DNA from 3 places in the Vibrio ostreae genome. Region 1 is predicted to be linked to each of the others. Evidence: predicted binding sites of a transcription regulator. Region 1 holds the regulator's gene; each other region holds the start of a gene.

Region 1 (7,526 bases):
CAAACCGCTCCGCTACAAGGTTCTGAAACCACACTGGAATAATGGCAGATACAATAAAAAGACCAGCTTCAGGCTGGTCTTTTTACTCACTAGTGAATGACTCCTACTGACAGGCTGGTTACATCACGCCTCACCTTAGTGTTAACCACTGACAAAAGTATTAGTCACCGGCGAAATTAGTCACCGGCAAACATGTAGCCCTCGCCATGCACTGTGACAAAAATTTGCGGGTTCTTGGGGTCAAACTCTATTTTGGCGCGTAAACGACGAATCAGAACATCGATCGTTCGGTCATTTGGCATATCCACCCGATGACTGAGCAGATTAAGAATTTTCTCCCGGCTGAGCACCTGATTCGGACAAGAAGTCAAAGCGACCAGCAGCTCATACTCGGCCTTGGTCAGTCGCACCGGCTTGTCATCATGGAAGAGCGCGCGCCGGGCTATATCAAAACGCCAGTCCCCAAAGGAAATCGTTCCAGGCGGGAGCACACTTTCAGAGACCATATCTCCAGCCATCAAAGAGACCCGCCACAGCAGATTTTTAACTCTGGCTAAAAGCTCACGCAAGGCTATCGGATGCGTAATACAGTCGTCAGCGCCCATCTCTAAGCCGATAATCCGGTCGATACTGTCGACACGGCCAGTCAGCAAAATAATACCGGCGGTTGATTCCCCGCGCAGCTCTCTGGTCAGCAGCAGACCATCCTCATCGGATACATTAATATCCAGGATCAAAATGTCCACATGATGTTGTGTGAATATCGCCCGTAATCCCGCAGCATCACTTGCCTGTGAAACCCGATATCCTTCTTTGTCAAAATAACCAACCAGGGTATTACGTGTCACATCATCGTCAATAACAACAAGAATATGATTGCTCATGGCATAATTGGACCCATAAAAACGATGCAACCAATTTTAAATATTGCCAATGGCAATTCTAGCATTCACGGCAAAAATCCACGCCTTTATTGATTCAAGACAAGCTCTGACAGCAATGGCTTCTCCCCACAAACAACAAAACCTATTTTGTTTAACCGTTTTTTCACTTAACGCATTATTACTATTGATGATTATTGATTAGACTTACTACAAGTACACGCAGCCGGAGTCTGACCATGCAAGACATGCAAGAACTGAAAGCTTTCAATGATCAACGCGCCGAACTCTATTGGTGGTTATCCAGTTTATTCAACCAGGAACTGAGCGCCAAAGAGCTGGCCCAATATCATTCTCCGCAGATTCGTGGTTTCCTTTCCGGATTAGGTGAAAATGACGAACTCAAGCCCGCCGTCCGCAACATCATCAACGCCCTTAACCGATTACTGGAAAGACAGGACGCGCAATTTGAGCTCGCCGCCGATTTTTGCCGTTTGTTTCAGGGGATCCAACCTCAAGCGCCTATCCCCTGCGCTTCTCATTACAACAACACATCCACTCCCGGCCATGACACAGCTGCGTCAGAAATGGCGCAGCTGATGAAAGCCGCCGGCATTGCTAATCCCTCACCGACGCAACCTGCCGATCACATCGCGGTGGAACTCGACTTTCTCGGTCATATGATCATGCGCAGCAATGAGCTGGAGAAACCGGTCCATATGGAGCAGGCATTCGCTGAACAGGCCATTTTTATCGAGAACAGTTTAATCAATTGGGTGCCACAATTTGCCCAGCGGTGCCGTGAGCATGACACCTTCGGATTTTACGCGGCCGTCACTGACCTGCTGGTTGCGTTATTAAAACTCGACTTAGCCTATCTCACCAACGAGTAACAGGCTTTTATAGCGCTTTAGGTGACCTAACCGGTCCGATTTAGTGATGATAATTTAGACTCATCCGATGAATTTCGTTGCGACTTAGAGCGTTGCAGTCTAGAATCTTGGCCGCAAACGATAAAATACAACGTTAAGATGCAAACCGCTGTTTAAGGGCGGTTTTTGTGTTTTTACTACTTATAGGCTTCACTTTGTGTAAAAGCCTAACCGCTGCTGAACCTGAGCATGGCTTCCCCCGAACGGCGGGATATACTGCTCAACGGGCAACATCCATCATGACGTATACCGTTCATGACACAATATTGTTGCATCGGCAGTCATCGACAGGACAAACCTATGGCTACGATTAAAGACGTTGCTCGCCTGGCCGGCGTTTCAACAACAACCGTATCTCACGTAATTAACAAAACCCGTTTCGTTGCAGAAGCTACACAAGAAAAAGTGATGGAAGCGGTAAAAGAGCTGAATTATGCACCAAGTGCCGTAGCTCGCAGCTTAAAATGCAACACCACCCGTACGATCGGTATGCTGGTAACCCAGTCAACCAACCTGTTTTTCTCAGAAGTGATCGATGGCGTAGAAAGTTACTGCTACCGGCAGGGTTACACGCTGATTTTATGTAACACCGGCGGCATCTATGAAAAGCAACGTGACTACATCCGCATGCTGGCAGAAAAGCGTGTTGATGGCATGCTGGTGATGTGTTCGGATCTGACCGAAGAACTGCTGGAAATGCTTGAAGCACATAAAGACATTCCGAAAGTGATCATGGACTGGGGCCCGGAAACTTCTCAGGCCGATAAAATCATGGACAACTCAGAAGAAGGGGGTTACCTCGCGACAAAATATCTGATTGACCATGGACATCAGGATATAGCCTGTCTGAGCGGCCATTTTGTCAAAGCGGCTTGTCAGGAACGTATTGCGGGCTTCCGTCGTGCGATGGCTGAAGCCAATCTGCCGGTATGTGAAGACTGGATCCTGGAAGGTAACTTCGAATGTGATACCGCTGTACTGGCGGCAGACAAGTTGATTGCCATGGATAAGCGTCCAACTGCCGTGTTCTGTTTCAATGACACCATGGCTTTGGGTCTGATCAGCCGTCTGCAACAACGCGGTGTACGTGTACCGGATGATATGTCTGTGATTGGTTACGACAACATCGAATTAGCCGAATATTTCTCACCACCGCTGACGACTATCCACCAGCCAAAACGTCGCGTGGGTAAAAACGCATTTGAGATCCTGCTGGAGCGCATCAAGGATAAAGAACACGAGCGCCGTGTATTCGAGATGCATCCGGAAATAGTAGTACGTGATACGGTAAAACACTTGACAAAATAAGGGTTTTATCGAAAATACGCATCGCATCCCATATGAGCACGCGTTAGTTGTGTTAATTTTGTTGCACCCGTTAAATATAAACTTTAGAATGAGTATCACATTTGCAGACTGTAAATGTGATACTCATTCAATGATTTAATCATCCTTTGATAAAAAGGAGATGTCACGCACAGGGCAAACCATCTGAAAAGGTGGGACGCAAAGCCTCCGGCCTGAACCAGTTTCTGGTAGGTAGCGGGGTTACCGATGGCAAAAATGCATTAATTACGAAGTTGACTCCCTACTGACACACATACTGCATTCTTTTGCTACTCTCTCGGACCTGATTTTGGTGGCGTATTAATTAATACACCGAGACTTAAAGCATGGATAAACCAATACTTAAAGATTCAATGCGGCTATTCGAACAATTAGGACGCGTTAAATCTCGTTCAATGTTCGGCGGATTCGGCATTTTTGTCGATGACACCATGTTCGCATTAGTAGTTAATGATAAATTACACATACGTGCCGACGACGCTTCAACTGCAAAATTTAAGCAACAAGGTTTCGAACCCTATGTTTATAAGAAGCGGGGTTTCCCGGTCGTAACCAAATATTTTGCGTTACCGGAAGACTGTTGGTCAGACACCGGACGTATTCTGGAAGATGCTAAAGCTGCACTTGCCGTTGCAAAAGCAGAACGGGAAACACAAGCCCAGGCAAAACCAGATCGTTTAAAAGACTTACCTAACCTGCGATTAGCGACAGAACGAATGCTGAAAAAAGCCGGCATTCAAAGCGTTGAAGACTTGCAGGAAAAAGGCGCCGTAGAAGCTTACAAAGCAGTTAGACAGTCACATACTTCAGATGTCGGTTTGGAACTTCTGTGGGCACTGGAAGGCGCGATAGAGGGCAAGCACTGGTCAGTAATCCCTCAGGCACGTCGCGACGAGTTGTTACAACGTTTGTCTTAATCCCTTAAAAATCAGAGCAACTTCACTTAATAAAGCACTCGCAAATGCGGGTGCTTTTTTTGTTGTTGGGTGAAATTTGGTTTATGGTGAAAGAAAAACACGATAAAACCTGTCTCACTAATTATCTAGCAAAACATCGCTATTTATCTTTCAGGTTATCACCATCAGGAGCACATATGAGTCGCAAGTGGGTTTGGGGAATTCTGCTTATCGGGATTATCTTAACAGCCAGTATTGTATTGGGCCCTTCCCTGACTCTGGAGAATGCGAAGTTACAGCAATCATTACTCAATGAGTATATTCAGAGCCATTTAATTTCAGCCGCCGCTCTCTATTTCTTCAGCTATCTGGTGATCACAGCATTATCTATTCCGGGCGCAGCGGTTGTCACACTACTGGGGGCCGCGCTGTTTGGTTTTTGGTTAAGCCTGCTGCTGGTCTCATTTGCCAGTACCCTGGGTGCCACACTGGCTTTTCTCAGCAGTCGGTTTCTGCTGCGTGAATGGGTGCAAAAGCGATTTGGGGCCAAGTTGGAAACCATCAACCGCGGTATGGATCGTGATGGCGCCTTTTACCTGTTCTCCTTGCGCCTGATCCCGGTGTTTCCGTTTTTTCTGATTAACTTACTTATGGGGCTGACATCCATCAAAGCCACCCGTTATTATTGGGTAAGCCAATTAGGAATGCTGCCTGGCACTGCGGTGTATCTGAATGCCGGCACTCAGCTTGCCCAAATTGACTCACTGGCAGGTATCGTCTCGCCTTCCGTGCTGCTGGCTTTTGCACTATTGGGGGTATTCCCATTGCTAATGAAGTGGCTGCTCAATAAGCTTCCCCATCGTCGCTCCGATGCCACTTAACCGGATGCTCAGTCTATGAAAATATTCATTGCCGCTAACCCAACCGACGCACACTTATTATGCGAATTACTCAAGCAAGCAGGAATAATCTGTGATGTACGAGGTGAAGGATTGTTTGGCCTGCGCGGCGAATTGCCGCTCAATGATGATACTGCTCCGTATATCTGGCTCTTTCATCCTGAACAGCTGGCACAGGCCCAAGCACTGATTGAAGAATACACACGTCCGGCTGCCGACAGCAAAACGGCGGCATGGCGTTGTCACTATTGTGGTGAAATGAATGACGCGCAATTTGCCCTCTGCTGGCAGTGCGGAAAAGCTGACCAAGAGTAGCGAGAGCAACCACGGTCAGCTCTGCACAAGCGATCTGGTGATGCTCGGCGAAACAGCAACATGCTGCTGAATAAAACCAATTGAAACCTGGTTGAAGTGCTCAGGTTGCTCAACGTTACACACATGACCGCAATCAGGTATCTGGTATAATTCACTGTGACGGTGCGCAGCAACCATCTCTTTGACCGGCTGAATAAACATATAATCCTTCTCTCCCATCAGATAGAGCGTAGGAATCGCACTGTCCTTCTGTTTGAAATAGCCCATCAGCGGATTGACATCAGCCGCGAGAGTAAACCAACGTTTAAACTCTTTCTGACACAGCTTTTTCGCTTCACGAATAAACAAGTGGCGTGACTCTTTCTGACTGCGCTGCGGCATGACAATGTAGGCAAATAAACGATACAGCCACATGTAGGGAATGATGTGCTGGCCGAGGCGTCCGAGCTGAACCAGTATCTGAGAGCGGGCATTAAAGCGGGTAACCGCCCCGCCCAGCACCATAGACGAAATCCGGTCAGCCGACACTTCCGCAATATTACGCACTATGATGGTCCCCAAAGACATAGCAACAAAGTGAGCAGTGCGGATATGCAGGTGATCCAACACACACAGGACATCCTGAGTCACGGAGTGGAAGGTATAACGATGAGAGATTAACTCTTTGAGCAATTTGCCGGACTTACCATGCCCGCGCAGATCAATCAGCAATAAATTGAAGTGCTGTTTATAGGCTTTAATTTGCTTGAACCAAATCGACGAACTGCCTCCGGCACCATGCACAAATACCACCCACTCCGAGCTGAATGGATGCAGATACGTTTTATGGAACAAAATGTTGTCAGACATTAGTAACAGGCTCAGTAATCACTCGCGCACAGACTACCATAATCTGCGCCAGCGTAAGTCATCCAACACCGACAACTGTGCACAAAACAAACCACTTACCATAAAAAAACGGAATGCTTTCACATTCCGCTCATAAACCTTGTCGATTCAACACCAGATATCCGAACTCTGCTTTGACAGCAGTGCAACCGGGCAGCTCTTTAAAGACGGATATCGGCCTTTATCTGCGTCGGGTTAATCAAACCGGGCCAGACGATACATCTTGACATATTCCAGCGCCGACTCGCTCCAGCTGAAATCGGTGCCCATCGCGCGCTGCTGCACTTTGAGCATCTCATCGGGATGTTGCAGGTAAAACAGCAAAGCACGTTGCATTGTAATCAGCAGAGCTTCAGGTGACGGCTCCTGAAAGCCAAAACCGGTCGCCTCATGCGGGTACTTGTCATAATCATGTACTGTGTCTTTCAGCCCGCCAACCTCACGTACAATAGGCAAGGTACCGTAAGCCATACTGTAGATTTGGTTCAGACCACAGGCCTCGAACTCTGATGGCATCAGGAAGAAATCTGAGCCAGCTTCGACCAGGTGGGCAAACCGGTTGCTGTAGGCTTCGACAAACGCAAACTTATCAGCGTGAGCTGCGGCAATCTTATGCAGCTTAGCCGCAACTTCAGGCTCACCAGTCCCCACAATCACCAACTGCACATCATTACGCAGGAACTGCGCAAGAATTGGCAGAATGTAGTGAAAGCCTTTCTGATGAGTCAGACGACACACCATGCCAAACATCGGAATATCGCGTTGCGGTAATTGCAGTTCAGTTTGCAATGCGGCTTTGCTGGCGGCTTTACCGGCAAGCAAAGAATCCGTTTCGGCTGTGTATGTCTGAGGCAGGTAGCTATCGGTTGCCGGGTTCCATTCTGAATAGTCACAGCCATTGACAATGCCGTGCAAATCACGGGCACGATGGACAAAATCATCAACCAGACCGTGCGAGCCGAGTGGTGTCAGCAACTCCGATGCGTAGTTCGGGCTAACCGCATTAATCTTATCGGCAAACGCAATACCGGCGCGCAACATGCTGATGTGATCATGACCATATTGCAGAAATTCCATTCCCGATAAATTCAGTTCCGGGATAACTTCCAGCTGATGGTAAGAAAAAATCCCCTTGAAGATGGCGTTGTGGATGGTCAGGACACTCTTTACATCCTCAAAATACCCATCATCCTGATAGCGGGTTTTGAGCAAAAAGGAACCAGACCGGTATGCCAGTCATTAGCGTGGATAATATCCGGTTTGATACCCAGTTTAGGCAGTACGTCCAGACAGGCGGAAGAGAAGAAACCAAAACGCTCTCCATTGTCCGGATACGCCTGGTTGCCCTCAGCATAAAGCTGAGGACGG
Region 2 (7,526 bases), 550 kb from region 1:
AGCTCAAGCAGTGCGATGGTCTGGCGATGGGCAGCCCGGTCTGGTTTGGTAATATGGCCGCTCCCCTGAAACACTTCTGGGATCAAACCACTCCGCTGTGGCTGAGCGGAGATCTCATCGACAAACCGGCCTGCGTATTCACTTCCTCGTCCACTTTGCATGGCGGCCAGGAAACCACACAGCAAAGCATGCAATTACCCCTGCTTCATCACGGCATGCTGATTCTCGGCATCCCCTATTCCGAGCCGGCGCTGCACACCACAAGCTCCGGCGGCACGCCTTATGGCGCCAGTCATGTGTCGGGTCATCAGGACAAACTGAGCGCAGAGGAAAACCAGCTGGCGCAACGCTTAGGGCAACGCCTTGCGCGTATCGCAAGCCAACTGAAGGAAAATTCATGAGTGTCGACATGTCTCCCCGCACTGCGCTGTTCCGCTGGCTGGCACTGGGCGGAAATTTAGCGTTGCTGGCCTGGATAGCACTGTGGCAACTGTCGCTATCGCCTCATCCGCACATTAATGCGCTGACCCTGGCCATCGCCTGGATGATCCCCTTGCTACTGCCACTGCCGGGAATCCTGGCCGGCAAACCGTACACGCATGCCTGGGCCAATTTCATTTTGATGTTCTACTTTTTGCACGCCCTGACTCTGCTGTACATCGATAACGGTGAACGCTTGCTGGCGGCGGTGGAACTTGTCCTTACCTTTGCCGCCTTTATCGGCAATATCCTCTACGCCCGTCACCGTGGTAAAGAGCTGGGCTTTAAGCTGACCCGCTTGTCAGAGGTGGAAAAGCAGGAGCGGGCCCGATTTGATCAGCCACGTAAGTAATGCCTCAGCACCGCAAATAGCGCAGCTGATGGTAAAGACAGACGACATTAAAAAAGCGCCTAATGGCGCTTTTTTTACTGATGACGAATCGTGACTGATTCCCGCTGACATGATTTGCCGCTGTTGTCACTGCTCATTCTTATTGCCGCCGACGGTTATTGTTGCCAGCTAAAGTACAACACTGGCAGTGCAGGTAGTAGCGGCTCAGGCTCAGCAAGCGGCGCTTGCGCCACTGTTGGCTCTGCCAATACCGGAGTAATGTCTGTTGGCGATATCGGATCGGCGCTGCTTTCTTGCGCCGGAACCGCAGCGCCATCAATCTCTGCCTCATCAGTCACAGATGCGTCATCACTCAGTGGCTGTGGCGTCACCTCAGGTACAGGCGCGCCAAGTGGTGCTGGTGGCGCTTCACGCTTACCGACTGCACCAATACGCAGCGCTTCCTGTTCAAACTCAGCTTCACTGGTCAGCAGATTCACCTTGAAGGTGACTTCATCGCCCTGAATTTTCACTATGTCCAGTGACGCCACTGAACTCAGGCGCTGTAACTGCTCTTCCAGAGTAAAGAAAGCAATCGCACCATCAATCGGTTTAAAGGCCGCCAGTACAGCTTGCGATGATTCGCCATTGACCACAACCGCATTCTGCTTGGCATAGTAATCGCTAAGCTCATCCACCATCTGGGTCGCCGCATCCGCACCGGATGCTTGGCCGTTCAACGGCGTTTTCGGTGCGGAAATCATGCTCTCGGCCTGCTGATCATACAAGGTCCAGCGTAAATCAGAACCTTGGGCGCGTACCACAAGTACCGCATCCGTAGCGTAACGCTGGCTGGCCTGGCTGATTGGCCGGCTAAAACCACCCCACAAATCGGAAATCTGTGCACCGGTGATATCATCAAAATCACCCACCGGTAACGTCAATGGCAAACCTCGGGCAGCAGCGGCAAGCCTGATGTGTTTAAGTAGCGCTGAATCACTGTGTTCCCAGCTGATGCTGCGATCATAATCGGACTCTTCTACCAGCCACACCAGCAGATTGGCACGTTCCTGCGGCCAGAATGGTAATTGAGCCTGGGTCAGTAATGCACGAACGTTAGGCGCACTAAAGCCCATACGCACCACTTTGGCGTCATCCTGCTGGGCATAGCTGATTTGATTGAGATACTGAGACGTGCGGCCGAGGGCTTTTTGCACCACACTATTACTGGCCGCATCTTTATTGCCGCTGGCGCGGATGATCACTTGCTGCAATCCCGCGGCACGGGCGGCAGCATCGGCGTTATCCTGTTGCTGATCCAGTACCACTTCCGTTTGATACAAGTTGACTTTTGTCAGGGCAAACGCGGGCAGACTCATCAGCCCCATCATCAACCAAGCTAAATAACGCATACTCTTCCTACCTTCCACATCGTGAAGCCTGATGATAAGCAACTCTCCCGCTTCGGGCAAGGCGCGCCTACTGTCTCAGGTCAAATTGGCTCTGCCCGCTCCAGCGTACTTTTGCCGCCTTAGTGATAAAAACCACAAAAACTTTGATCCAGTTTGCATGGCAATCGTTTGCAAAAGTGATAGAATCGCGCGAATTTTGTTTCAGCATCAGGGAAAAAACGATGAAAAATGCCATTCAAGGCGCACAAATGCTATTTGTTGCATTTGGTGCTCTGGTTCTTGTACCGCTTCTGACCGGTCTGGATCCTAACGTTGCACTATTCGGGGCTGGTGTCGGCACCCTTCTTTTCCAACTCATTACCCGCCGCTCAGTGCCAATCTTCCTTGCCTCTTCGTTCGCTTTTATTGCTCCTATTATGTACGGTATCCAAAGTTGGGGTATTGCGGCGACCATGGGTGGCCTGATGGCCGCGGGTGTGGTGTACATTATTCTGGGTGCGGTCATTAAAGTGCGCGGTGTTGGCATCATCCATAAACTGCTGCCACCGGTTGTGGTTGGCCCGGTGATCATGGTCATCGGTCTGGGCCTAGCTCCGGCTGCGGTCAATATGGCTCTGGGTAAAACCGGCGACGGTTCAGTCCAGCTGGTCAACGGCGACGCAGCATTGTGGATTTCCTGTGTTTCGCTGCTGGTCACTGTGGTCATCAGTGTTTTTGCCAAAGGCTTCTTTAAACTACTGCCGATTTGTGGCGGTATTGCAGCCGGTTATGCACTGTCACTCTACTTCGGAGTGGTCAGCTTTGCACCGGTGCAACAAGCTGCCTGGTTTGCACTGCCAAACTTCACTTTCCCTGAATTCAATATCAATGCGATCCTGTTTATGATTCCGGTGGCCATTGCTCCGGCGGTCGAGCACGTGGGTGATATGCTGGCCATTTCGAACGTGACCGGTAAAGACTACATCAAAAAACCGGGTCTGCACCGCACCATCGCAGGTGACGGAGTGGCAACCATCGCAGCGACTTTCCTGGGTGCGCCGCCAAACACTACCTACAGTGAAGTAACCGGTGCAGTCATGCTGACCAAAGCATTCAACCCGGTCATCATGACCTGGGCTGCCGTGACGGCTATCATTCTGGCTCTGGTCGGTAAACTGGGCGCGCTGCTGCAAACCATCCCGGTTCCGGTGATGGGCGGTATTATGATTCTGCTGTTTGGTTCAATCGCTACGGTCGGCCTCAACACCCTGATCAAAAACCATGTTGACCTGCACAAATCACGTAACCTGGTGATTGTGGCGATTACTCTGGTCTTTGGTATCGGTGGCATGGCCTTCGGCATCGGCGAGTTCAGCCTGCAGGGCGTCAGCTTGTGCGGAATTGTGGCGATTATTCTTAACCTGGTTCTGCCACAGGATCTGGGTGAAAACCATGTGGTCGATAATGCCCAGATGGAAGAAGACAACTAATTTGCGTGTCTGAACACAGCGCGAGTTCAGTAAGAATTCACCACAAAACGGCCTCTGCAGAGGCCGTTTTTTATTGGATGCGTATCCACTCAACCCTCGGGCTGACACAACTCCGCGAACTTAGCCCGGGTCAGCAGGGCTAAATCCTGTGGGGCCAGCTCAATTTCCAGGCCGCGCTTTCCGGCACTGACACACAAGGTCGGCAAGGTCTCGGCACTGCGATGAATAAAGGTCGGTAACGCTTTCTTCTGGCCAAGCGGACTGATGCCCCCGACCACGTAGCCGGTGGTTTTCTGCGCGATATCCGGATCAGCCATATCTGCTTTCTTGGCGCCTGCCGCTTTGGCCGCCAGCTTGAGATTGAGCTTTTGATCAACCGGGAGGATAGCCACGGCCAGATTCTTGGCTTCACCGTTGAGACAGAACAGCAGGGTTTTAAATACGGTTTTCGGATCCTGACCTAACGCCTGCGCCGCTTCCAGTCCGTAACTGCTGTGGCTGGGATCATGCTCATACTGGTGAATGGTGTGGGCAATTTTCTTCTTCTTGGCAAGATTAATGGCAGGAGTCATGCGAAATAGGTCCTTATCCCCGTTAACAAACACAAAAACAGGCGGACTTAATGCCGCCTGCCTGTCCACAAAAGCGGCTCAATTCTGGCAAACTCTGACAAATTCTGGCAACTGCGCCGCTCAGCGGTTAGTAAAAGGGATCGCACGCATAACGTCAATCTCTGCGGTCAAACTGTCAGGAATATTCCTCGGCAGCGGATAGACACCCCTTACTTATAAATAATCTCACCGGATGGGGCATACAGATTGACGTCAATCGGACTCATCGCCTGCAGATAATCCTTCAAAACCTCGGCATCAACAAAGCCGGTGTTCACAAAACCCGGATGCCGGGTAATATCCGGATAACCGTCGCCACCCGCAGCGTTATAACTCGGAATGCTGAAGCGATAATGTCCGTCCAGACGCAACTGTTTGCCACTGATAAACACATTCGATACCCGACCGTCAGCAATCGTCATCGAAATACCGGCAAATTGGGCAAACGCACCACTGTCGACCGGTTTGGTCGCCACGACATTCAGATACGCCAGCAACTCCTCACCGCCCATCTCGACATAGCTGAGTGTGTTACCAAACGGCTGAACCTGAAGTACATCTTTATAGGTCACCTCACCGGCGGCGATCGAATCGCGCACACCGCCTGAGTTCATGATAGCAAAATCGGCTTTTGCCCGTTGCATATGCGCAGTGGCAATCAGATGACCCAGATTGGTCTGCCTAAAACGCACCACATCACGATCGCCTTCCAGCTTGCCGTTGGTCTCGGCAATTTTGACATTCAGCTGTGCCTGGCCCTGCTCCTGATACGGACGCAGGAAAGCCTCCAGCGCCGGATCAGGCTCGATAGCTTGAGTGGCGATAACCCGGCTGCTCTCTCCGTTCACGCTGACTTTTTTTGTCAGGTTAACCGGGATCAACTGATAACTGATCCGATTGAGTTCGCCATTGCGGAACTGGTAATCCGCACGGCCGACATATTTGCCCCATTCATAGGCCTGCAGGATATCGGTGCCATTCTGCTGATCAGGCCGACAGGCATCGCCGGGAGCAAACTTCTTCACCATCACATTCGGGCCTTCCATGCACACCGGCTCCTGCGAATGACCGCCAATAATCATATCCAGCGCACCATGCGGCAGAGCTCGGGCCAGGGAGACATCGCCCGGCGCATTACTGCCATGCTGCGCATCCTGATAGTGCCCCATGTGGGTGACCGCAATCACCACATCCGGCTGTTCACTATGCTGCAGTTCAGCCACCAGCTGTTTGGCTTCGGTTTTAGGATCACGAAATTCCAGCCCCTCAATATACTGTGGATTACCGATCAGTGCGGTATCTTCGGTAGTGAGGCCAATCACAGCAATTTTAATCCCCTGCTTATTGATGATCTGATACGGCTGGAACAGACGCTGTCCGGTCGCTTTATCATAAATATTGGCGGATAGCAGCGGAAAATTAGCCCATTGCTGCTGCTTAAACAGCACCTCCAGCGGATTATCAAATTCGTGGTTACCAATTGCCATCGCATCGTAACCCAGCACACTCATACCTTTAAAATCCGGCTCCGCATCCAGCAGGTCTGATTCCGGCACACCGGTATTGATATCACCGCCGGAAAGCAGCAACACACTGCCACCCTGCGCGGTCACCTCGGCCCGGATCTGTTCGATCAGAGTCTTACGTGCGGCCAGGCCATATTCGCCATACTGATTCGGCCAGAAGCGGCCATGATGATCGTTGGTGTGCAAGATGGTCAGAGTGTAGGTTTTATCTTCCTGCCAGGCGGGCTGAGGTGAACTGGCACAGCCCGCCAGCACAGCGGCCAGCACACTTCCCAGCGCGGATTTTACGAGTAAGCCTTGTTTCATGAGAATGCGTTCCACTGATACGGTTCCACTGCGGTGATACGCTTCAGCGGTAAACATGTTACGCCGGTGCAAATCTGTCGCTTGCTGGCCGTCCCCACTGAAGGCATCTGCTTTATCCGCCAAGTATGTGCAACAAATCGCGCTCAAGCCAGTTTTAGCGTGTACGTTCGAGAGATGCCGCGCATAAAAAAACCGCCAAACGGCGGTTTTTCAGATTTGCAGCGCAGAGCAATCAGCGGATATCAATATGCGCAAAGCTCTTAATCATATCATCCAGAGCTTTCATCTGGGCCAGGAATGGCTCCAGCTTGTCCAGCGGCAGCGCAGACGGGCCGTCACATTTGGCCTGATCCGGAGTCGGATGCGCTTCGATAAACAGGCCGGCAATACCGGTCGCCAGACCAGCCTTAGCCAGTTCTACGGTTTGCTCACGGCGACCGCCGGAAGCGGCGCCAGATGGATCGCGCATCTGCAGAGAGTGAGTCACGTCAAAGATGATCGGGCTGCCGTTAGACGCCTTTTTCATCACCCCAAAGCCCAGCATGTCAACCACCAGGTTATCGTAACCGTGGCAAGAACCACGTTCACACAAAATCACTTTCTCGTTACCACATTCCGCGAACTTCTCAACGATGTTACCCACCTGACCCGGACTCATAAACTGTGGTTTCTTCACGTTAATCACCGCACCGGTTTTCGCCATCGCTTCCACCAGGTCAGTCTGACGCGCCAGGAACGCCGGCAACTGGATCACGTCCACAACGTCGGCAACAGGCTGAGCCTGAGCTTCTGTGTGCACGTCAGTAATGATCTTCACCCCAAAAGTATCTTTCAGTTCCTGAAAGATTTTCATCCCTTCTTCCAGGCCAGGGCCGCGGTAAGAGTGGACAGAACTGCGGTTCGCTTTATCAAACGACGCTTTGAATACGTAGGGAATGCCCAACTTTTCAGTTACTTTTACGTAGTGTTCACAGATCTGCATCGCCATATCGCGCGATTCCAGTACGTTCATACCAGCAAACAGAGTAAACGGCTTGTCGTTCGCTACCGGGATATCACCTACGTGAACAATTTTCTGTTCCATGTTTTTTCTCTTAGTTAGGCTTAATGCAGGGTCACGGCATCGTGACTCAGGGCATTAAGTTGAGTTTTCAGTAATTCTGCGGCCGGATCATCCGGGCACTGTTCAATAAAATATTGGTAGTCGGTCAAGGCAACCTGATGACAATCGAGCTGCTGGTAGATAAAACCGCGATCGCGAATTTCGTACGGATCATCGGGCACAAATGTCAGGGCCAGATCGGTACATCGCAGGGCAAGAGTATAGTGCTCTTCACGCAGCAGAGCACTTTTCACCAGCGCCAGCCAGCGACCGATAATGGTCGGGTGAT
Region 3 (7,526 bases), 1.5 Mb from region 1:
ACAACTTACCTTCCAGATGGTCGAGCTCGTGCTGTACACAAATGGCCAGCAGGTCGTCCGCTTCAAAGGTGTACTCTTCACCATCACGGTTGAGTGCTTTGACCGTCACTTCCGCTGCGCGTGGCACCAGGGCGCGCGCGCCAGGTACAGACAGACAGCCTTCTTCAATGCCGTCTTCACCGCGTTTTTCCAGAATTTCAGGGTTAATCAGCACCATCGGCTGATCACGGGTGTCAGAAATGTCGATCACGACGATGCGCTGGTGCACATCGACCTGAGTCGCAGCCAGACCGATACCTTCCTCGTCGTACATGGTATCAATCATGTCATCGACGATTTTCTGAATCTCAGGGGTGACTTTCTCAACCGGCTTGGCAACGGTGCGAAGACGATCATCCGGGAATGTTAATACTTGTAATACAGACATATACACTCGAAAAATTGAACTGTGCCGAATCAGCTAAACGCTTGTTGGCTCAATTCTAGACATTTTATGACCTAAATGACAGCATCCTGCGTGATTTCTCCAGATCCTGGTCCCTAGTCTGCTCCGGAAAACACGCTCATGTTGAGACTGCTGTGTCGTTTTAGCTCTGTTTTTGCCCTGCTCTGTTATTGCTTCTTGTACGGCGCGTCAGCCGCTGATCGTGAGCTGAATGAGTCCGGACAGGTTCTGCCTGAGATTCGTCTGCTCGACCAGATGGCGTTAGCAAAGGTCAGCCGTGTCCTGGGTTCTTCGCGGACGCGCGCTTATTTCACGCAGCCGCAGCCGATATACATCAGCGGAGCCCATACCGAACAAAGCTGGGGGATCTACCGCCCGCTGGCTCTGTTCTCGCCACATCAGCAATCTATGCAGGCACTGCGGTTGGTCGCTCGCGCCTCGCTGACGGCCAGCGGTGGCGCGCGCAGCACGCTGCATGTGACCAGCCAGAGCCAGGAAATTCGCCCTCTAGATATCGCTTTGCCGGCCGCAAGGCGAGCGGACATCCGCGTTCCCACCCAGCATGCCGAACCGGCTGCAGTCTCTGTTCTCGGCACCCCGCAAGGCTTGCACTACGCGGTGCGTAATGACTGGCTGGTGCTGGATAAAGGTGCCGAGGAGAAGCTGGTGGCCGGTCAACGTTTTGCACTGTTTCAGCGCGCGGCGCCGGGCGCTGACATTGTCACCGGCACCCTGATGACGGATTTAGCGGTTGGCAGTCTGGTGGTTGAGCAGGTGTACCCTCACTTGAGTCTGGCGCGGATAACCGCCAGCAGTCAGGTGATTGATAATAAAGTGGTACTGCGTGCGCTGGCTGACGACACCGACGCAGTGAGCGGGAGTGTGTTGAATGAGTCACCATGAAGAGTGGAATGAGGAAGAGTTCAAAGCCTGGCTGGCCTTTGCTTGTGTGCCCGGCTTTGGTCTGCGTGCCGTGCAGCGTCTGGCGGCGCGTGATGCGCTCAGTGTTCAGCTGCGTGATATTCAAAAACGAGGGGGTGGTCCCGGCCTGAATGCCAGTCAGCTTGCTTATCTGTGCACTCAGGCCGCAAAGGATGTGGAGGCGTGCCTGCGCTGGCGTGAACAGTCATCGCAGCGCGCGATTATCACCGCCCGTTGCGCCACGTATCCGCCTTTGCTCAGTGAAATTTCGGCTGCGCCGCCGGTGCTGTTTGTCGAAGGTGATGCCGGTGTACTGCTGCAACCGCAGATCGCCATTGTCGGCAGCCGTAATGCCAGCAGCAGCGGGCTGGAGATTGCGGCCCAGTTCGGTGCCCAACTGGCCGAGCAGGGGTTGGTGGTGACCAGCGGCCTGGCGCTCGGGATTGACGGCTATGCCCATGACGGCGCATTGAATGCCGGTGGCGACAGCGTGGCCGTACTGGGCTGCGGTTTAGAGCATATTTATCCGGCCCGCCATCGTCGCCTGGCCGGGCGAATTGCTGAACAAGGCGCCTTGGTCTCCGAATTTCGGCCCTCTGCCCGGGCTCGGGCTGAACACTTTCCGCGTCGCAACCGGATTATCAGTGGTTTGTCGCTCGGGGTGCTGGTGGTGGAAGCGGCGGAAAAAAGCGGTTCCCTTATCACCGCGCGTTATGCCAGTGAGCAGAACCGCGATGTGTTTGTTATTCCCGGTTCAATTCACAACGCGCACAGTACCGGCAGTAATCAGTTGATTCGCCAGGGGGCTTGTCTGGTGCAGAATGTCGGGCAGATCCTCGATGAAGTCGCGAATTTGCTCGATTGGTCACTTAAGTCGCAGCAAACGGTGCAGTCTGAACTTTTTTCTCACCCAAATCAGCAAGAACAATTGCCATTTCCCGAGCTGTTAGCTAACGTAGGGGAAGAAGCTACACCAGTTGATATTCTTGCAAGCAGGACCCATATACCTGTCCAGGATGTCATGACGCAGCTCCTGGAGCTTGAGCTTTCAGGGCATGTTGTTGCAGTTTCCGGTGGCTATATTCGAAAGGGGAGGGGCTAGCTATGATGATGGATATTTTGATGTATCTGTTTGAAACGTATATCCATAGCGATGCAGAGTTGCAAGTGGACCAAGACGAACTGGAAGAAGAACTGGTTCGGGCCGGATTTCACCAGAAAGACATCTATAAAGCCCTTCACTGGTTGGAAGAGCTGGCCGCGTTGCAGCAGACTGATGCGCAATCGGCAATCGCAACCAGTTCGCCAACGTCGGTGCGTATTTATGCTGCGCAGGAGATGGAACGCCTCGATCGTGAATCACGCGGTTTTCTGATGTTTCTCGAGCAGCTTAAGGTGCTGACGCCTGAAACGCGCGAGATGGTGATTGATCGGGTCATGGGGCTGGAAACCAATGAGTTTGAGCTCGACGACCTTAAATGGATCATCCTCATGGTGCTGTTTAATGTACCGGGCAATGAGAATGCGTATACGCTAATGGAAGAGCTGCTGTACAGCAAAGAGCAGGGTATCCTGCATTAATCCACTCTGAACCCATCAGAGTTTCCACTGTAGCGCGGTTATGAGCAGTAAAATCGATCACCAGTTGTTCTCGGCCCATGAGCAGGCCCTGAATCACGAACCTTGTCCTCAATGTGGCGGGGCGCTTGCGCTGCGCCATGGCAAACACGGCCCTTTTATGGGCTGCAGCCAGTATCCGGTCTGCGACTATATCAAACCACTTCATCACAACGATGGTCACATCATCAAAGAGCTCGGTGTGCCTTGTCCGGAATGCGGGCATGAGCTGGTTTTACGCCAGGGACGCTACGGCATGTTTATCGGTTGCAGTCACTACCCGGCTTGTCACCATATTGAATCGCCGGATCAGCCGGCAGACGCCTCTCCGCAGCGGCAGGCTCTGGCTTGTCCTGAGTGTGCAACCGGTCATCTGGTTGAACGTAAAACCCGATTTGGTAAAACCTTTTTTGCTTGTGATGCTTACCCTAAGTGTAAGTTTGCCGTTAACCAGCCACCGGTGGCCGGGCAGTGTGAAGCGTGTGGTTTTGGCTTGCTGATCGAGAAGAAGCTCGCCAGCGGCACCCGTTATCAGTGTGCGGACCGAAAATGCGGCCATACGCAGAGCAGTGACTCGTCACCGGCACAATAACTCGCAATCCGCACCATAAAAAAACGGCGCCACAGGGCGCCGTTGCTGTTTGGGTTCAGCGGTAATTATTGTGGCTGAATCTGACGCGCCACTTCTTGCACGGCAGGGAAGGCATCGGCGTCGAGCACTGCGGCCAGTTCACACAGCTTGCGCTGCAGCTCACCGCTGTAGTCGGCCGTCACGTTGATATGGCCCATTTTGCGGCCCGGACGTTTTTCTTTGCCGTACCAGTGAATATGGCAACCTTCCATCGCCAGCAATTGTGTTGGCAGAGTATCTTCACCCAGGATGTTGATCATGGCGGTTTCACGGATCAGCTTGGTGCTGCCCAGAGGCAGGCCGCATACCGCGCGCAGATGATTTTCAAACTGACAGGTTTCTGCACCCTGCTGGGTCCAGTGACCAGAGTTATGCACACGTGGTGCGATTTCATTGACCAGCAGTTCGCCCTGCACATCAAAGAACTCCAGTGCCAGTACGCCGACGTAATCCAGGCTGTCGGCCACCGCGCTGAACATCTGTTTCGCTTGTTCTTGCAACTGCGGCGCATCAATCGCGGTCGACAGGCTGAGTACGCCGTTAACATGGACGTTTTCGGCCAGCGGATACACCGCAATTTCGCCATTGCTGCCACGCGCACCTACCAGGGAAACCTCACGGTCAAACGGGACAAATTGCTCAGCGACTATCGCCTGGTTGTCTGATGCAGCGATACATTGTGCCATTTCAGCCCAGATTGCATCGGCATCAGCCGCTTGCTTAAGACGCCACTGGCCTTTGCCATCGTAACCACCCAGAGCACTTTTCAGTACCATAGGAATACCGATTTTTTCGATCGCGGCATCAAAATCGGCCCGGCTGTTAATAACCGCGTATTTGGCGTTACGGACACCGGCATTATCCAGCAGGGCTTTTTCTACCCGGCGATCGCCACCGGCTTTGATGGCTTGTGTGCTTGGCAGGAATTTCCCGCTGCGCTCGCATACGGCCAGCACGTCATGCGGGATATGTTCGAATTCTGCGGTGATCACATCCGCTTGTTCAATTGCCTGCTCCAGGCCGTGACCGACCACAGCCTGGGTGAGCGGATGCACCACATTACCGCTGGTCACATCAAAAGCGGTAATGGCAATATTGAGTGGCGCGCCTGCCAGCGACATCATGCGCGCCAGCTGGCCGGAACCTAATACCAGAACGTGCATAGGATTACTCCTCAGCCGGATTCGGGTTAGCCAGAACCGTTTCGGTTTGCGCGGCACGGAACGCTTCTACCTTAGCCATGATGGTTTCATCATGAGTGCCGAGGATTTGCGCTGCCAGCAGACCGGCGTTCGCCGCACCGGCTTCACCGATGGCCAGTGTGCCTACCGCAACACCTTTTGGCATTTGTACGATAGAGTATAGTGAATCGATGCCCGACAGAGCACGCGACTGTACTGGTACGCCAAGGACCGGCAGGCTGGTAAAGGCTGCTGCCATACCTGGCAGGTGAGCCGCGCCGCCTGCGCCGGCAATAATGACTTTCAGGCCACGCTCTTTTGCGCTTGAGGCATAATCGGCCAGAAGTTGAGGGGTACGGTGCGCTGAAACCACTTTAGTTTCGTAAGGAACACCAAACTGATCCAGCATCTCTGCTGCTAGCTTCATGGTTGGCCAATCCGATTTTGATCCCATGATAATGCCGACTTTCATCTCAAACTCCTTCAAGCGTTTTAATTTGGGTGAGCGATCGTTGGCGCATTATACGAGGATTTTTCTCGCAAGCAAACGTTTGCGCCAACGGGGTGTTTCTCGACAGCTAAATTAGCAATAATTAGATTTAGCTGTCACGCCGGATAATTTGTACACTAAGCGGCAAATACAGAGCAGGTCAACAGAGCCTGGCAAGTACAAGTCAGCTAAATAGTAGGAATCTCAGGTGAATAATTTCGAACATACACTGCAGGCATTGCAGTCTGGTGAAGTGATTGCTTATCCGACCGAAGGTGTATTCGGGGTCGGTTGCGATCCGGATAACCCGCAGGCGATTGAAAAACTGCTGCAGCTTAAGCAGCGCCCGGTGGAGAAAGGTCTGATTCTGATTGCGGCTTCTTATCAGCAGCTGCTGCCTTATATTGACGAAGCGCAGCTGACCGCTGAACAGCTGGAGCGGGTTCAGTCAACCTGGCCTGGTCCGGTGACCTGGATCATGCCGGCCAGTGAGCGGGTCTCATCCTGGGTCAGCGGCCAGTTCGATACCATCGCGGTACGGGTGACCGATCATCCGCTGGTGCAGCAGCTGTGCCAGGCGTATGGTAAACCGCTGACATCAACCAGTGCTAACTTGTCCGGGCTGCCACCATGTATGACGACGGCAGAAGTCGAGCAGCAACTTGGCGACAAGCTGGTGGCGATTCTGCACGGTGAAACCGGCGGACGTAACAAGCCAAGCGAAATTCGTGACGCGAAAACACTTCAGGTATTAAGACAGGGTTAACACAAGGACACCACCATGCCGAGTATAGATAAAGAAGCGGTCAAACAGTTCCTGCTCGAATTACAGGACTCTATCTGTCAGCAGCTGGAAGCCGTCGATGGCGCGGCCCTATTTGAAGAAGATGCCTGGCAGCGTGAGCAGGGTGAACGTCTGGGCGGTGGTGGCCGTACCCGGGTGATGCGCAATGGTCAGGTGTTTGAGCAGGGCGGCGTGAACTTTTCTCATGTTGCGGGTAAACAAATGCCGGCCTCTGCAACGGCGCATCGTCCTGAATTGGCCGGGCGTCGCTTTGAGGCCATGGGGGTGTCACTGGTGATGCATCCTAACAACCCTTATGTGCCGACTTCGCATGCTAATGTGCGTTTCTTTATCGCCGAGAAAGAGGGTGAAGCACCGATCTGGTGGTTTGGTGGTGGCTTTGACTTAACGCCGTTTTATCCGTTTGAACAAGACTGTCAGCACTGGCACCAGACGGCAAAGGATCTGTGTCAGCCATTTGGTCCGGATGTCTATCGTGAGCATAAAGCCTGGTGTGATGACTATTTCTACCTGCCGCACCGTGAAGAGACGCGTGGTATTGGCGGTCTGTTTTTCGATGATCTGAATCAGTGGAGTTTCGCGCAGTGCTTCGATTATATTAAAGCAGTGGGAGAAGGCTATACCCAGGCCTATCTGCCGATTGTTGAACGTCGTAAGCAGACACCCTACGGCGAGCGTGAGCGTGACTTCCAGCTCTATCGTCGCGGCCGTTACGTCGAATTCAATCTGGTCTTTGACCGCGGCACCTTGTTTGGCCTGCAGTCAGGAGGCCGTACTGAGTCGATTCTGATGTCGATGCCTCCCCTGGCTCGCTGGGAATATCGCTATCAGCCTCAGGAAGGCAGCGCCGAGGCACAACTGGGTGAGTTTTTAGTACCGCGTGAGTGGTGACAGAATTTCGTGTCGGTGGTAGGGTCGCATCAGCGACCCTATTTTCTATTCAGGATTCAGGCAAAAATACTTCAGGCATGGATATGGCTTTTCAAAACGATCATTATGCAGTGTTCGGCAACCCTATCGGGCACAGCAAATCCCCTTTTATACACACTCTGTTTGCCCGTCAGACTAACCAGTCAATGACGTACACGGCGCAGCTTGCACCGGTCGATGGTTTTGTTACGGCAGCCACACAGTTTTTCGCCACTGGCGGTAAAGGCTGTAATGTGACTGTCCCTTTTAAAGAAGAGGCATTTCACTTTGCCACCCGGCTCACTGAGCGTGCCCGTCTGGCGGGCGCGGTCAATACGCTGAAAAAGCTCGATGACGGCATTATCCTCGGGGACAACACCGATGGTGAAGGTCTGGTTCAGGATCTGATGCTGCATCAGGTGGTACTGCAGGATGCCAACATTTTACTGATTGGTGCCGGTGGTGCCGCACGCGGGGTGATCAAACCTTTGCTGGATAAAAATCCTCGTTCTATTACTGTGACTAAC

The links. The regulator PurR, encoded in region 1, represses purine synthesis genes. The targets are predictions, from matches to a motif close to TNANGNAAACGTTTNCNTNA.
Region 2: the regulator PurR is predicted to act here: its motif matches at 2,380-2,399, upstream of KNV97_RS07135 (uracil-xanthine permease family protein).
Region 3: the regulator PurR is predicted to act here: its motif matches at 5,335-5,354, upstream of purE (5-(carboxyamino)imidazole ribonucleotide mutase).

What each region holds. Positions count from the first base shown of each region.
Region 1 covers NZ_CP076643.1:736,831-744,356, reverse strand. The annotation lists gene elyC (envelope biogenesis factor ElyC) at 1-42, shown strand, start outside; gene torR (two-component system response regulator TorR) at 177-884, opposite strand; gene torD (molecular chaperone TorD) at 1,130-1,774, shown strand; gene purR (HTH-type transcriptional repressor PurR) at 2,114-3,121, shown strand; cyclic di-GMP riboswitch class I at 3,285-3,369, shown strand; gene KNV97_RS09530 (TfoX/Sxy family DNA transformation protein) at 3,487-4,077, shown strand; gene KNV97_RS09525 (TVP38/TMEM64 family protein) at 4,254-4,937, shown strand; gene KNV97_RS09520 (putative signal transducing protein) at 4,953-5,270, shown strand; gene KNV97_RS09515 (alpha/beta fold hydrolase) at 5,286-6,119, opposite strand; partial or broken gene glgA (glycogen synthase GlgA) at 6,354-7,526, opposite strand, start outside.
Region 2 covers NZ_CP076643.1:190,078-197,603, reverse strand. The annotation lists gene wrbA (NAD(P)H:quinone oxidoreductase) at 1-401, shown strand, start outside; gene KNV97_RS07145 (DUF2069 domain-containing protein) at 398-832, shown strand; gene KNV97_RS07140 (DUF2066 domain-containing protein) at 988-2,223, opposite strand; gene KNV97_RS07135 (uracil-xanthine permease family protein) at 2,445-3,692, shown strand; gene ybaK (Cys-tRNA(Pro) deacylase) at 3,782-4,264, opposite strand; gene ushA (bifunctional UDP-sugar hydrolase/5'-nucleotidase UshA) at 4,474-6,135, opposite strand; gene kdsA (3-deoxy-8-phosphooctulonate synthase) at 6,368-7,219, opposite strand; gene KNV97_RS07115 (SirB1 family protein) at 7,240-7,526, opposite strand, start outside.
Region 3 covers NZ_CP076643.1:2,682,078-2,689,603, reverse strand. The annotation lists gene def (peptide deformylase) at 1-427, opposite strand, end outside; gene KNV97_RS18480 (hypothetical protein) at 566-1,348, shown strand; gene dprA (DNA-processing protein DprA) at 1,335-2,468, shown strand; gene KNV97_RS18470 (DUF494 family protein) at 2,471-2,947, shown strand; gene KNV97_RS18465 (DNA topoisomerase family protein) at 2,988-3,575, shown strand; gene KNV97_RS18460 (5-(carboxyamino)imidazole ribonucleotide synthase) at 3,641-4,777, opposite strand; gene purE (5-(carboxyamino)imidazole ribonucleotide mutase) at 4,782-5,267, opposite strand; gene KNV97_RS18450 (L-threonylcarbamoyladenylate synthase) at 5,494-6,051, shown strand; gene hemF (oxygen-dependent coproporphyrinogen oxidase) at 6,067-6,981, shown strand; gene aroE (shikimate dehydrogenase) at 7,065-7,526, shown strand, end outside.